2 regions of the Streptococcus sp. SCPM-O-B-23252 (M501) genome follow, and region 2 is predicted to be linked to the other one. Evidence: predicted binding sites of a transcription regulator. Region 2 holds the regulator's gene; the other holds the start of a gene.
What was found. Region 2 encodes HrcA, which represses chaperone genes, less so after heat shock. Its sites were predicted from a motif close to TTAGCACTCNNNNNNNNNGAGTGCTAA; they were not measured.

Region 1 (7,183 bases), on a different contig from region 2:
GGAACTCTTTCGGCAGTCGCAGGGGACCTCTGTCCTCCCTTCTGTCGTCAATAGTTCAAAGAGTCGGGACCTTCTTAAAGCGGATGATTTCGGGGTTGATTCCCTGACGAATCAGACCCTAGACCAGATTATGAAAAAAGCTGTCCTAAGCACTCCTGGCAACCTGCCAACTGATATCTGGGATCGGTTGGATTATTTGATTCATAATGCCCTAAAAGCGAAGGATATTGATAATCAATTGCCTCAAATTCAAAAGATTATTGAGGAAATGCTTCGGGAGAAAATTCGTTAAGAGCAACTAGGCATCTGTCAAGTGACAGATGTCATTTTTTTATTGACAGATGTCAACTTTTCTTTGTGACAAATGACAATAGTAAAACGCTTTCAAAAGCAATACAATAAGGTCATCATAAAGGAGGCGAAAGGATGAAGTATCTGGTATTGGTCAGTCACGGTGGACTGGCAGAAGGTCTGAAAAGTTCGCTGGCTATGTTTGCTGGGGATAAGATCGATCAAGTGATTGCGGTCGGATTGAAAGAAGGCAAATCGGTAGATGATTTTGCGCATGATTTTCGTCAGGCGCTTTCCCCTTTGACAGATGAGGATTCTGTCTTAGTTCTAGCGGACATTGTAGGTGGCAGTCCTTTGACAACAGCGGCAACGGTGCTAGAGGAGCAAGGAAAGCTGGGTTCAGCCTTGATCTTAGGTGGAATGAACTTGACCATGGCTCTGACAGCTGTTGTGATGAAGGACATGATGGAGGGGGCTGATCTAGCCCAAGTGATTTTATCCGAAGCTTCCACTGCCTTGCAAGAATTTGCCCTTGCCCCGGTAGAGGGTGACGATGAAGAAGATGATGATATTTAACTAAGGGAGGTTAGAAAATGGTAGTATCATTTGTACGAATTGACGACCGTATGATCCACGGTCAAACAGTAACTCGATGGGCTAAAGAAAAGCCTTGTGATGGCTTGATCGCCGTCAACGACGCAGCGGCTTCTAATAAGGTCTTGATCCAAGCCTATAAAGGGGCTTCAGATAAGAAAACCTTTGTTTGGACCAAGGAAGCTTTCAAAGAAAAATCTGCAAAAGTAACGGAATCAGAAACTCGCTATTTCTTGATTACCAAGAACCCCATCGATATGAAAGAAATTTTGGTCGACCAAGGGTTTGTACCAGGGGATGTCAAAGAAATCATTGTCGGTCCTGCAAATGACCGTCCGGGTGCTGTGAAATTGGGGAACAACCAATCCATCACCCAGGAAGAAGCAGAAGCCATCGAAGCCATTCAGGCTGCAGGCTACAAGGTGAAATTCCAGTTGCTACCAGATGTATCCATCGGTTACTGGGATGATTTCAAATCAAAATTCGGATTCTAGGGAGGGGAGTATCCTAGCTCTTCGTCACTAAACTATACTTACAAACAAAAGGAGCGTTTGTTATGACAATTTCATGGATTCAAGCAATCTTGCTTGGTATTTTCGCCAGCTTGTCTTCAATGCCTGGTATGGGTGGTTCCAGTATCGGGAACTATACACTTGGTCGTCCTCTGGTCGGTGGATTGATCTCAGGGTTAATCCTTGGAGATGTGACAACCGGTATCATGGTCGGGGTAGCCCTTCAGGTCGTATATATCGCCTTGGTTACTCCTGGTGGAACTGTATCTGCCGATGTACGGGCTATTTCTTATATCGGAATTCCTCTTTCCATCTTATTTGTTCATGCCAACAATATTACTGGTGAGGCAGCAATTGCAGCGGCAGCAGCCCCAATCGGTGCAGCCGTTGGGACTATCGGCACCGTTCTTTTCTACGGTACTGCAACCATGAACTTGCTTTGGCAACACATCGGTTGGAAAGCCGTTGAAGAAGGAAACTTCAAAAAACTCTACGCAGTGGACTGGGTTTACCCATGGATTTCTCACTTCCTCTTCTCCTTCCTTCCAACTATGATTATCACCAAATACGGTGAAAACATGGTGGATTTGATGAAACAATACCTTCCAATGGATGGTTACTGGATGAAAGCCCTCTTTACAGTCGGTGCCCTTCTTCCATGTGTTGGTATTGCCATCCTCTTGAAGCAAATCGTTACCGAAGTGAGAGACTTCATTCCATTCTTTGTTGGATTTACCTTGGCAAAATCTCTTGGCTTGAACTTGGTAGCGAGTGCGGTAGTTTCATTGATCTTTGCAGTGATCTACTATGAACTTGAAGTGATTAAAACAATGAAAGTCGTCCCTGCTGGAGTAAATGACTTTGACGATGATGAGGAGGATATCTAAGATGGCTGATAAAAAGAAAATTTCAAAGAAAACGCTAACCAAAGCATTCCATCATTGGTATTATGGTCACTTGACTTGTTTTTCTCAAGAACACATGCAAACCTTTGGGTATTTGACTTCAATGCTTCCAATCGTGGAAGAAATGTATGATTCCAAAGAAGAACAAAAAGAAGCCATGCAAACCTATACAGCCTTCTTCAACACGGAACCACAATTGGGATCATTGGTTGTAGGGATCACAGCTGGTTTGGAAGAAGCGCGTGCCAATGGAGAAGCAGTAGATGGCGAAACCATCAACGGGATGCGTGCTGGTTTGATGGGTCCAATCGCTGGGATTGGGGACTCCTTGGTTGTTGGGACCTTAATTCCTGTACTTCTCGGGATTGCCCTTGGTCTTTCTAAAGGCGGAAACATTGCAGGAGCTCTCTTCTATATCGTCGTTTGGAACCTCTTGGTCTACTTAGGCATGCGTTTCGCCTTCTTCAAAGGCTATCACTTAGGGGACAAGGCTGTTGAATTCCTTGTAGGACCAAAAGGACAAGCCCTTCGTAAAGCAATTAGTGTGGTCGGTGGTATGGTCATCGGTGCCGTAGCAGCGACTTGGGTCTCTGTTACAACAGCCCTCGAATTCAAAAATGCTGATGGAGAAGCCTTCCTTAAAATCCAAGAAAAGATTGATGGCGTCTATCCAGGTCTCTTGACTGCTGCCTTTATCACGCTTTGCTGGTGGCTCATGGCGAAGAAGAAAGTCTCACCAAACAAGGTCATGCTTCTCTTAGTCATCATCGCCTTAGCTGGGGTAGCTCTTGGAATCTTTGACCCAGGTCTCAAATACTAAGAGAAAACTGGAAACAGTTTATTGCAACCGGAGCATTGAGAATGAAGTACGTGACCTCCTTTACGAATACTTCATTCTCAATTTTTATTGAAGGAGGCATCTATGCACACCAGACAAGAATTAATAAAAGGGTATGAGACGGAAATTCGCTACCAACGCCATATGTTGGAAAACTTGGGTCGCTGGTTTAGTGTGCTCTTTCTCATGGCCAGTATTGGTGGACTGCTGATTTATTTCTTTCACAAGACTTCCCTCCTATTTTTGATCTTAGGTAGCTTGATTGCCCTGATTGGAATAGCAGGGATGTTGCTAGTGGGGTATGGGATGTATCGTGGTCGAGCCAACTTACAAAAAGTCATCCAAGCTTACCAACAAAAACTAAATTTGGTTGGCTAGAAATCGAAAACACTTCGAAGAGATTGAGGTGTTTTTTTCTTGACTATTTTTGACCAAGTGATACAATAGAAACATGAGTTAGCACTCGTTGCTGAAGAGTGCTAAAATACAAGAACGGAGGAATGACATGTTAAAACCATTAGGAGACCGAGTGGTCTTGAAAGTAGAAGAAAAAGAACAAACAGTCGGTGGCTTTGTCATCGCAGGAGCAAGTCAAGCTGAAACTAAAACAGCAGAAGTTATCGCTGTAGGTGAGGGAGTTCGGACCCTCAGTGGCGAGTTGGTAGCACCAAGTGTCAAAGTCGGTGATACGGTCTTGGTGGAAAATCATGCAGGCGTTGAAGTGAAAGACGGCGATGAGAAGTACACGATTGTTGGGACTGCAAGTATTCTTGCCATTGTTGAAGCCTAAAGAATCAGAAAGGAGAAAGATGTATGTCAAAAGAAATTAAATTTTCATCAGATGCTCGTGCAGCCATGGTCCGTGGGGTGGATATCCTAGCAGATACCGTTAAGGTGACCTTAGGACCTAAAGGGCGCAATGTGGTTCTTGAAAAATCATTTGGGTCACCCTTGATCACCAATGATGGGGTGACTATCGCTAAGGAAATCGAATTGGAAGACCACTTCGAAAATATGGGTGCCAAATTGGTATCAGAAGTTGCTTCTAAGACCAACGATATCGCTGGAGACGGAACAACCACTGCGACTGTCTTGACCCAAGCTATCGTCCGTGAAGGGATCAAGAACGTTACAGCGGGTGCGAATCCAATTGGTATCCGTCGAGGGATTGAAGCAGCGGTTGCGACTGCTGTTGAAGCCTTGAAAAACAATGCCATTCCAGTTGCCAATAAAGAGGCTATCGCCCAGGTTGCAGCTGTCTCTTCTCGCTCTGAAAAAGTCGGTGAATACATCTCAGAAGCCATGGAAAAAGTGGGTAACGATGGGGTGATCACGATTGAAGAATCTCGTGGAATGGAAACCGAGTTAGAAGTCGTTGAAGGAATGCAGTTTGACCGTGGTTACCTCTCTCAATACATGGTCACTGATAATGAAAAAATGGTGGCAGACCTTGAAAATCCTTATATCTTGATCACCGACAAGAAGGTATCAAACATCCAGGAAATCTTGCCATTGCTTGAAAGTATCCTTCAAAGCAACCGTCCACTCTTGATCATTGCGGATGATGTGGATGGAGAAGCCCTCCCAACGCTTGTCTTGAACAAGATTCGTGGAACTTTCAATGTCGTAGCTGTTAAGGCACCAGGATTTGGAGACCGTCGCAAAGCTATGCTAGAAGACATCGCGATCTTGACAGGTGGTACTGTTATCACAGAAGATCTTGGTCTTGAGTTGAAAGATGCGACCATCGAGGCGCTCGGTCAAGCAAGTAAGGTGACAGTGGACAAAGATAGCACAGTCATTGTAGAAGGTGCAGGAAATCCTGAAGCTATCGCTAACCGTGTGGCTGTGATCAAATCACAAATCGAAACCACAACTTCAGAATTTGACCGTGAAAAACTCCAAGAACGCTTGGCAAAATTGTCTGGTGGCGTTGCAGTCATCAAGGTCGGAGCTGCAACCGAAACAGAGTTGAAAGAAATGAAACTCCGTATCGAAGACGCCCTCAATGCGACACGCGCAGCGGTTGAAGAAGGAATTGTTGCCGGTGGTGGTACGGCCCTTGCCAATGTTATTTCTGCAGTTGCAACCCTTGAATTGGAAGGGGACGAAGCGACAGGACGCAACATTGTGCTTCGCGCCTTGGAAGAGCCTGTACGTCAAATCGCTCACAATGCAGGCTATGAAGGATCAATCGTTATCGATCGCTTGAAACATGCAGAAGTCGGAACAGGCTTCAATGCTGCAACAGGTGAATGGGTCAACATGATTGAAGCAGGAATTATCGACCCAGTGAAGGTGAGCCGTTCAGCCCTTCAAAATGCGGCTTCCGTAGCGAGCCTTATCTTGACGACCGAAGCAGTGGTAGCCAACAAACCAGAACCAGCTCCAGCAGCACCAGCTATGGATCCAAGCATGATGGGTGGGATGATGTAATCTGATACCAATGATTGGTGCTAAAGCACCGAATCATTGGACGGTAGCCGCTATGTCGCGGTCTACCTAATCATCTTACTAAGAAAACAAAGAAGGCATTATCGGCCTTCTTTATTTTCTGTCGTAATCTGTGTGTTTGATTGAGACTATGCCTCTAATCATTTGACGCCAACCGCTATCAGGCGGTTTGGCTAAACGTCTTACTAGCTCAAAGGGAGGAAAGTATCGTTCCTCCCTTTTTCGCGTCGTAACCTGTGTAAAAGATTGGTACTAAAGTGCCTAATCATCTTACTAGCTCAAAGAGGTTGGCAAGTCTCCAATCCTCAATCAATCATTGGATGAACTGATTATTCTAATCTTTTCTTTGTGGCAGAAGGATGCATATTTATATATATTACGAAAGTTTGTGAAATAAATTTGGCTGAAGCCTGTTTTTTCTACAGTTCGGTTTCCTTTCTTGAAGAAACTAAGATCAATCCGATGAGGATCAGAGCAGTTATTTGAGGTGCGGATTTTTGTTTACATATAGTGATGTTAAGGGAAGAATAACCTTTGAAGCTGGTGGATAGATAGTTGGTATTTTGAAGTAACCTGCCTGTTCGATATTTGGAACAAAAATGCAATACAAATTCCTTTATTTTGTAACAAAGATGCGTTAAAATATAGGAAGTAGATAAATGTTCTACACTAGAGCAAGGGGGGAATACTTCCCACATACATGTCTAAAGACAAAAACTTGATCGAATAAATTAAAACTTTTTGATTCTTAATTTTTATCGACCTTTTTCATATTAAACTTTTTCATCCACCCCTTGCTAAGGCTCTTCCAGATTTTTCTGGGGGAGTTTTTTTCTATTTCATAAACATTTCACATTTCTTTTCTATAATAACTATAACAAATGATGAAAGCGCCCATTTTGTATTGCTGTGGGCTTTGAAATGGAGGGTGAGTTCATGCTCTTACAACAGGCAATTGCCTATATTACTCGAAAAAGAACGAGGAATCTGGTTCTCTTTCTGATTCTCCTCTTGATCCTCTCTTGCTTATATTTCTGTTTTTCACTGATGCAAGTAGGAGGAAGGCTGGAGGACCATATCAAACAGTCGGCTGGGACCAGTTTTGCCCTGACCAGTAAGCAGGGGAATACTCCCTTTGCGCTGAAGGAGGCTGAAAAGGTGCAGCGACTAGCTGGGGTGGGAGCCATGGTTCCTCAATATGAAAGTCCCGTTCGCATTCTTGGTAAAGAAGCGGTGACGGGACAGCAGTCGGTAGAGCGGGACGATTTGGGGCAGGAAGCCAAGCAAGCGCTAGGCGCTGTTTTCACCCAGAAGACAGACCAGCACCTGGATTTCCGCAGTGGTAGTTTCCAACTGGTGCAAGGCAAGCACTTATCCGATCAGGCTCGCGGCCAGATCTTGATCCACGAAGAGTTGGCTAAGAAGAACAAGCTAAAGGTCGGAGATTCCTTGACTTTATCCAGCTTTCAGATGGGAGAGACTCCTGCCAAAGAGCAAACCTTTAAAATCGTTGGCATTTTTTCGGGTAAGAAACAGGAAAAATTCACAGGGATGACCTCAGATCTGAGTGAAAACCAAGTCTACCTCCC
Region 2 (7,183 bases):
AGAATCTGGTTTGGACTTTGTCCGTGCTGTTTCCAGCGATTCAGGTCGTGCTATTCAAACCATGGGAATTGTTTTAGACGAGCTTGGGCTCACAGATCAGATTCCTTATACTTTCAACAAAAAGATCCGGGAATGGTGTTTTGGAAGTTTTGATGGTGCCTACGGAGGGGAGCTTTTCCGCGGAGTTGTTCCTCGGGCTCTAGATATTGAAGATTATAAGAAACTTACCCTGGAAGAACTGGCGAATGGAATCTACCAAGTAGATACAGCAGGTTGGGCTGAACCATGGGATGTGTTGAAAAAACGGATTGTAGATGGCTTTGAGGAGATTGCCAAGGAAGTTGAAGCCAAGGGTGGTGGAAATGCCTTGGTTGTTAGTCACAGCATGACCATTGGTTCCTTTGTGTGTATTTTGAATCCAGAGATTGAGCTGGATCCAAGGGTTGAAAATGGTAGTGTCACCTTTGTAGAATACGAAAATGGACAATTTTCAATCCAGACCATCGGAGATGAGTCATACCGCAAGCTGGGTGCTAACTGGTTAGCAGCCCACTCAGAAGAACTTGATGTAAAAAAATAAGATACTATATATAAGAAGAAAACAATTGCAGGAGGATAAAAATGGCAAAGACAAAATTGTATATTGCCCGTCATGGAAAAACCATGTTTAATACCATTGGTCGCGCCCAAGGTTGGTCTGATAGTCCCTTGACAGAAGCTGGCGAACGAGGGATTCATGAATTGGGGATTGGTCTACGTGAAGCTGGGATTCAGTTCCAACAAGCCGTGTCCAGCGACTCCGGTCGAACCATTCAAACCATGGGGATTGTGCTAGAAGAATTAGGGTTAACGGGTAAGATTCCTTACCGTTATGATAAGCGCATCCGCGAATGGTGTTTTGGAAGCTTTGATGGCGCCTACGATGGAGAACTCTTTTTGGGCGTTTTACCACGTGTCTTTCGTGTCGATGACTTCCATCATTTGAGCTTGATGGAGTTGGCTGAAGGGATTGTCGAAGTGGACACAGCCGGCTGGGCAGAGTCTTGGGAAACCCTTCGTGACCGCATCTTGGATGGCTTTACGACGATTGCTAAGGATGTCGAGTCTCAAGGTGGTGGGAATGCCATCGTAGTCAGTCATGGGATGACCATCAGTACCTTGATTTACCTGATTGATCCAAAAGCCTTTAAAGAATTGGTCTTGGACAATGGTAGTGTGACTGTTATTGAGTATGAAGATGGCCAATTTAAACTAGAAGCAGTTGGAGATCTGTCATACCGCCAGGTTGGAGCGAAATGGTTAGAGGAAAATCATGACTAAATATAAACTTGCCAAGAAAAGAGAAAAGAAAGTTAGCTGGATCGTGCTCTGCTGTATAGGCCTCTGTCTAATCGGAGCAGGAGTGGGTATTTTCTATTTGAAACCTCAATGGCTTCATATGGGCTCTGTTGAAGATAAAAAAGTAGAAACGACTACTCCAAAAAAGGTTGAGAAAAAGGAAGAAAAACCGAAGACAGACCTTCCGCAAGTTTCTAGCAAGGATTGGAACCTAGTCTTGGTCAACCGGGACAACAAGTTGGCTGAGCTGAATCCTCAGTTAGTCGACGTTGAAGAAATCAAGGTGGATAGTCGGATCGCAGAACAAACTAAGCAATTTTTAGCGGCGGCAAGGGCCATTGCTCCTGAGGAGTCCTTGATTTCCGGTTATCGAAGTGTAGAGGAGCAAACAGAACTTTTTAATGAGCGGATAGCTCAATTAGAAGCTACTGGGCTTCCTCATGAAGAGGCAGAACGTCAAGCACAAACACAAGTACAGGTCCCAGGGGCTAGTGAGCACCAGACAGGCCTTGCGATTGATATGAGTGCCCCAAATGGGCTATCCGAAGAGGTAGTGCAACAAATTATTGCCTTGGCGCCACAATATGGGTTTGTTCTCCGTTATCCAGAAGGGAAAAATGCGATCACGGGTGTGGACTATGAAAACTGGCACTTCCGCTACGTCGGTGTAGAAAATGCCCAGTATATGGTCAAGCACCAACTGGTCTTAGAAGAATATATTCAAAAGCTGAAAGAAGCAGGTTTATAGTTTTTTTGGCCTAGTATCGGTCTTAAGAATGATTTTTAGCACTCTTTAAAAAAGAGTGCTAATTTTTTGGATTTTTTTCTTGACTTTCTTTTGAGAGGGTGTATAATAGAATCATGGTTTAGCACTTGAGTGTTTAGAGTGCTAAAAATGAAAGAGAGGTGAGGTCATGGTTACAGAACGTCAAAATGAGATTTTAAATCTTGTCGTTGATATCTTTACCAAGACCCACGAACCGGTCGGTTCAAAAGCACTACAAGATGTCATTCAATCCAGTAGTGCGACCATCCGAAACGACATGGCTGCTCTCGAAAAGCAAGGGTTGCTAGAGAAAGCCCATACTTCGAGTGGCCGCATGCCTAGTCGAGCTGGTTTCCAATATTTCGTTCAGAACTCGCTCGATCTAGAGTTGATTGATGAACAAGATGTCTACCAGGTGGTGAAGGCCTTTGATTTCGAAGCCTTTAAGTTAGACGATATCTTGGATGCTACGGCCAAGTTACTAGCCCAGATGACGGGCTACACCGCAGTGATTCAGGATGTGGAGCCGACACGGCAGCGCTTGACGGGTTTTGAGATTGTTCCATTATCCAACCATGATGCCTTAGCAGTTCTGACCTTGGATGAATCAAAGCCTGTCACCGTACAGTTTGCTATTCCAAAGAATTTCTTAACCAGTGACTTGGAAATCTTCCATCAGCTGGTTCAAGAACGCTTCATTGGAAATACGGTCTTGGATATCCACTACCGCTTACGGACGGAGATTCCACAGATTGTACAGCGCTATTTCAAGACGACAGACAATGTCGTGGATCTATTCGATTACGTCTTCTCGCAACTGTTTCAAGAACTGGTCTTTGTAGAAGGAAAGGTTTCATCTTTGAGTTATGCCGATCTTCAGACCTATAAGTTCTTAGATAATCCCCAACACGTAGCCTTGGAGTTACGAGGAGGAATGCCGGAAGACCAAATGACCCAGATCCTGGTTGCGGAATCCCAAGAGAAGGCCTTAAAAAATGTGACGGTCATTAGTCACAAGTTCTTAGTTCCTTATCGTGGGATGGCCCTCATGCATGTGATTGGTCCCGTAGAGATGGACTACAGGCGTGTGATAAGCCTGGTCAATGTTATCGGCCGAGTACTGGTCATGAAGTTGACGGATTATTACCGTTACCTCAACAGCAACCATTATGAAGTAAATTAAGACCAAATGAAAGGGGTGTATGCCTTGACAGAAGATATCAAAAAAGAAGACGTGAAAGAAGAGGAAGTTGCCGAGACAACTGAAGAAGTTGTTGAGGAAAGCAACCAACCTTCTGAGTTAGAAGAAGCACAAGCGCGTGCCGAGGAATTTGAAAACAAATACCTTCGTGCTCATGCAGAGATGCAAAACATTCAGCGCCGTGCCAATGAAGAACGTCAACAATTACAAAAATACCGTAGCCAAGATTTGGCAAAAGCGATCTTACCATCACTGGACAACCTCGAACGTGCCCTTGCCGTCGAAGGATTGACAGATGATGTGAAGAAGGGCTTGGAAATGGTACAAGAAAGCTTGATTCACGCCCTGAAAGAAGAAGGGATTGAAGAAATCGCAGCGGACGGAGAATTTGACCATAACTATCATATGGCTATTCAAACAGTCCCAGCTGATGACGAACATCCAGCAGACACTATCGCACAAGTCTTCCAAAAAGGCTACAAACTCCATGACCGCATCCTAAGACCGGCTATGGTAGTTGTCTACAACTAGGATACAAAGCCCGTAAAAAGCTCACAGTAAAAATAGGAGATTGACGAAGTGTTCGATGAACACAAGGAAATCTATCTTTTTTACCCAGAGCTTAGGGCGTGTTCAACTAGGCTACCTTGTCCGAAACGACACTAAACTATGAAAGAAAGATAAAACACAAGCCGGAGGCTTGCAAGGAAAATATCAAAAAGAAAAAAGAAGATAAATTTAAGGAGAAAAACATATGTCTAAAATTATCGGTATTGACTTAGGTACAACAAACTCAGCAGTAGCAGTTCTTGAAGGAACTGAATCAAAAATCATCGCGAACCCAGAAGGAAATCGCACAACTCCATCTGTAGTGTCATTCAAAAACGGTGAAATCATCGTTGGTGACGCTGCAAAACGTCAAGCAGTGACAAACCCAGATACAGTCATCTCTATCAAATCTAAGATGGGGACTTCTGAAAAGGTTTCTGCTAACGGGAAAGAATACACTCCACAAGAAATCTCAGCAATGATCCTTCAATACTTGAAAGGTTACGCTGAAGAATACCTTGGTGAAAAAGTAACGAAGGCTGTTATTACAGTTCCAGCTTACTTTAACGATGCTCAACGTCAAGCAACTAAAGACGCTGGTAAAATCGCTGGTCTTGAAGTAGAACGTATCGTCAACGAACCAACTGCAGCAGCCCTTGCTTACGGTTTGGACAAGACAGATAAAGAAGAAAAAATCTTAGTATTCGACCTTGGTGGTGGTACATTTGACGTATCTATCCTTGAATTAGGCGACGGTGTCTTTGATGTATTGGCAACTGCAGGGGATAACAAACTCGGTGGTGACGACTTTGACCAAAAAATCATCGACCACTTGGTTGCAGAATTCAAGAAAGAAAACGGCATTGACTTGTCAACAGACAAGATGGCCCTTCAACGTTTGAAAGATGCAGCTGAAAAAGCGAAGAAAGACCTTTCTGGTGTAACTTCAACACAAATCAGCTTGCCATTCATCACTGCTGGTGAAGCTGGGCCTCTTCACTTGGAAATGACTTTGACTCGTGCCAAATTTGACGATTTGACTCGTGACCTTGTAGAACGTACTAAAGTTCCAGTTCGTCAAGCTCTTTCTGATGCAGGCTTGAGCTTGTCAGAAATCGACGAAGTGATCCTTGTTGGTGGTTCAACTCGTATCCCAGCCGTTGTAGAAGCTGTTAAGGCTGAAACTGGTAAAGAACCAAACAAATCAGTGAACCCTGACGAAGTAGTTGCGATGGGTGCTGCGATCCAAGGTGGTGTGATCACTGGTGATGTGAAAGACGTTGTCCTTCTTGACGTAACACCATTGTCACTTGGTATCGAAACAATGGGTGGAGTCTTCACAAAACTCATCGACCGCAACACAACTATTCCAACATCTAAATCACAAGTCTTCTCAACTGCAGCAGACAACCAACCAGCCGTTGATATCCACGTTCTTCAAGGTGAACGCCCAATGGCAGCAGATAACAAGACTCTTGGACGTTTCCAATTGACAGATATCCCAGCTGCACCTCGTGGTATCCCACAAATCGAAGTAACATTCGACATCGATAAAAACGGTATCGTATCTGTTAAAGCGAAAGATCTTGGAACTCAAAAAGAACAAACAATCGTTATCCAATCAAACTCAGGTTTGACAGACGAAGAAATCGACCGCATGATGAAAGATGCAGAAGCTAACGCTGAAGCAGATAAGAAACGTAAAGAAGAAGTTGACCTTCGTAACGAAGTAGACCAAGCTATCTTTGCGACTGAAAAGACAATCAAAGAAACTGAAGGCAAAGGCTTCGATGCAGAACGTGATGCTGCACAAGCTGCCCTTGATGAGCTTAAGAAGGCCCAAGAAGATAACAACTTGGACGAAATGAAAGCAAAACTTGAAGCCTTGAACGAAAAAGCTCAAGGACTTGCTGTGAAACTCTACGAACAAGCCGCAGCAGCACAACAAGCTCAAGCAGGAGCAGAAGGCGCACAAGCAACAGGAAACGCAGGCGATGACGTCGTAGACGGAGAGTTTACGGAGAAATAAAATAGTCCAGTGGACTATTTTATCCCGAGCTTGAAAATTTGGGAGCGAGGCGTTAAGAATGACTAATCACTAAAGTGATTGCCATTCTACGGCAATCGCTATGGCGACTTGCCTAAACGCCTAACTAGTAAATGATAAAAAGAAATCCAGAGGTTGCAACCCAGCCTCTGTTTTTCGGTAAAATAGAGGATGTTGCGTATGAAAAAAGTACTTTGTATCATTTATCCTAATTTTTCTCTTTATGAGATAACCGCTTTAACGAGTACTTTAGCTCTGTCTTTTGATATTACGATTGATTATGCCGCTTCAGATTATTCGATAGTGGTCTCTGAGGATGGCTTGCCCTGTCAACCAACGAAAACACTAGATCAAATCTGTATAGAAGAGTATTCTTGTGTGATTTTGCCAGGAATGGTAAACATAGGACCTGCTCTACAGGATGAGAAATTGATTTCGTTTTTGAGGGACCTTGGTGAGCAAGATATCCTAATTGCATCCATTTCTTCAGCGCCTCTTTTATTAGCGAAAGCAGGTTTGCTGAACGATACGAAATTTACAGGTGGAATTTGGCAAAACTTCTTTGATTATTTTGAATTTCTTCCACGTGAGAATTTCCAACCGAAAGTGGTTGTGCAAGATAAACAAATCATTACGGCTATCGGTTTTGCCCATCAAGAGTTTGCAAGAAAAGTGATTCTAAGCTTAGGATTGGCAGAGAATACGGACAACTATTTTAAAGAAAAGAACGAGTGTGCTGAAGAGGATTTGATATTTACTCTATCAGACCAAGAGTTTGATCAAGTGAAGCAAAGTATAGAAAACATCCTCTAAAGATGTACATGAAAATTATAGAAAGGAACAAAGGTGTTCGCAACTGAACACGGGTTCCATAAATTCTAATTCAATATAAAAGAAAGGAACAAAGAGTGTTCGGGGAATTGAACCCGAGCTCTGAAGTTTCTTACTCAATATGAAAGAAAAGAATTGAACCTGACCTAAATCGTGGTTTGATTCACAACATCAATAGAAAGGAACAAAGGTGTTCGCAACTGAACACGGGCTACGGACGGTGCCAAAAAGATAGTTTTTTCTAGGACGCGAGCGTCCGTCGTCAAAACTCCTATTTTGGCTGTGTCCGTTTAACGCCCTTTGTATCTTGAATTATGAACAATACTGAATTTTATGACCGTTTGGGCGTTTCAAAGAATGCATCTCAAGATGAGATCAAGAAAGCCTATCGGAAATTATCTAAAAAATATCACCCAGATATCAACAAGGAGCCTGGTGCTGAGGAAAAGTA

Region 1: a site for HrcA is predicted at 3,597-3,623, ahead of groES (co-chaperone GroES). Genes of this name have one in related genera too.

What each region holds. Positions count from the first base shown of each region.
Region 1 is NZ_JBYQGS010000002.1:146,544-153,726, reverse strand. It holds gene AC3E6G_RS07115 (ABC transporter substrate-binding protein) at 1-292, shown strand, start outside; gene AC3E6G_RS07110 (PTS sugar transporter subunit IIA) at 427-867, shown strand; gene AC3E6G_RS07105 (PTS sugar transporter subunit IIB) at 885-1,379, shown strand; gene AC3E6G_RS07100 (PTS mannose/fructose/sorbose/N-acetylgalactosamine transporter subunit IIC) at 1,442-2,284, shown strand; gene AC3E6G_RS07095 (PTS system mannose/fructose/sorbose family transporter subunit IID) at 2,268-3,122, shown strand; gene AC3E6G_RS07090 (hypothetical protein) at 3,225-3,518, shown strand; gene groES (co-chaperone GroES) at 3,646-3,930, shown strand; gene groL (chaperonin GroEL) at 3,954-5,576, shown strand; gene AC3E6G_RS07075 (ABC transporter permease) at 6,531-7,183, shown strand, end outside.
Region 2 is NZ_JBYQGS010000001.1:136,975-144,157, forward strand. It holds gene AC3E6G_RS00640 (histidine phosphatase family protein) at 1-580, shown strand, start outside; gene AC3E6G_RS00645 (histidine phosphatase family protein) at 622-1,320, shown strand; gene AC3E6G_RS00650 (M15 family metallopeptidase) at 1,313-2,086, shown strand; gene hrcA (heat-inducible transcriptional repressor HrcA) at 2,253-3,287, shown strand; gene grpE (nucleotide exchange factor GrpE) at 3,312-3,836, shown strand; gene dnaK (molecular chaperone DnaK) at 4,060-5,883, shown strand; gene AC3E6G_RS00670 (DJ-1/PfpI family protein) at 6,082-6,714, shown strand; gene dnaJ (molecular chaperone DnaJ) at 7,047-7,183, shown strand, end outside.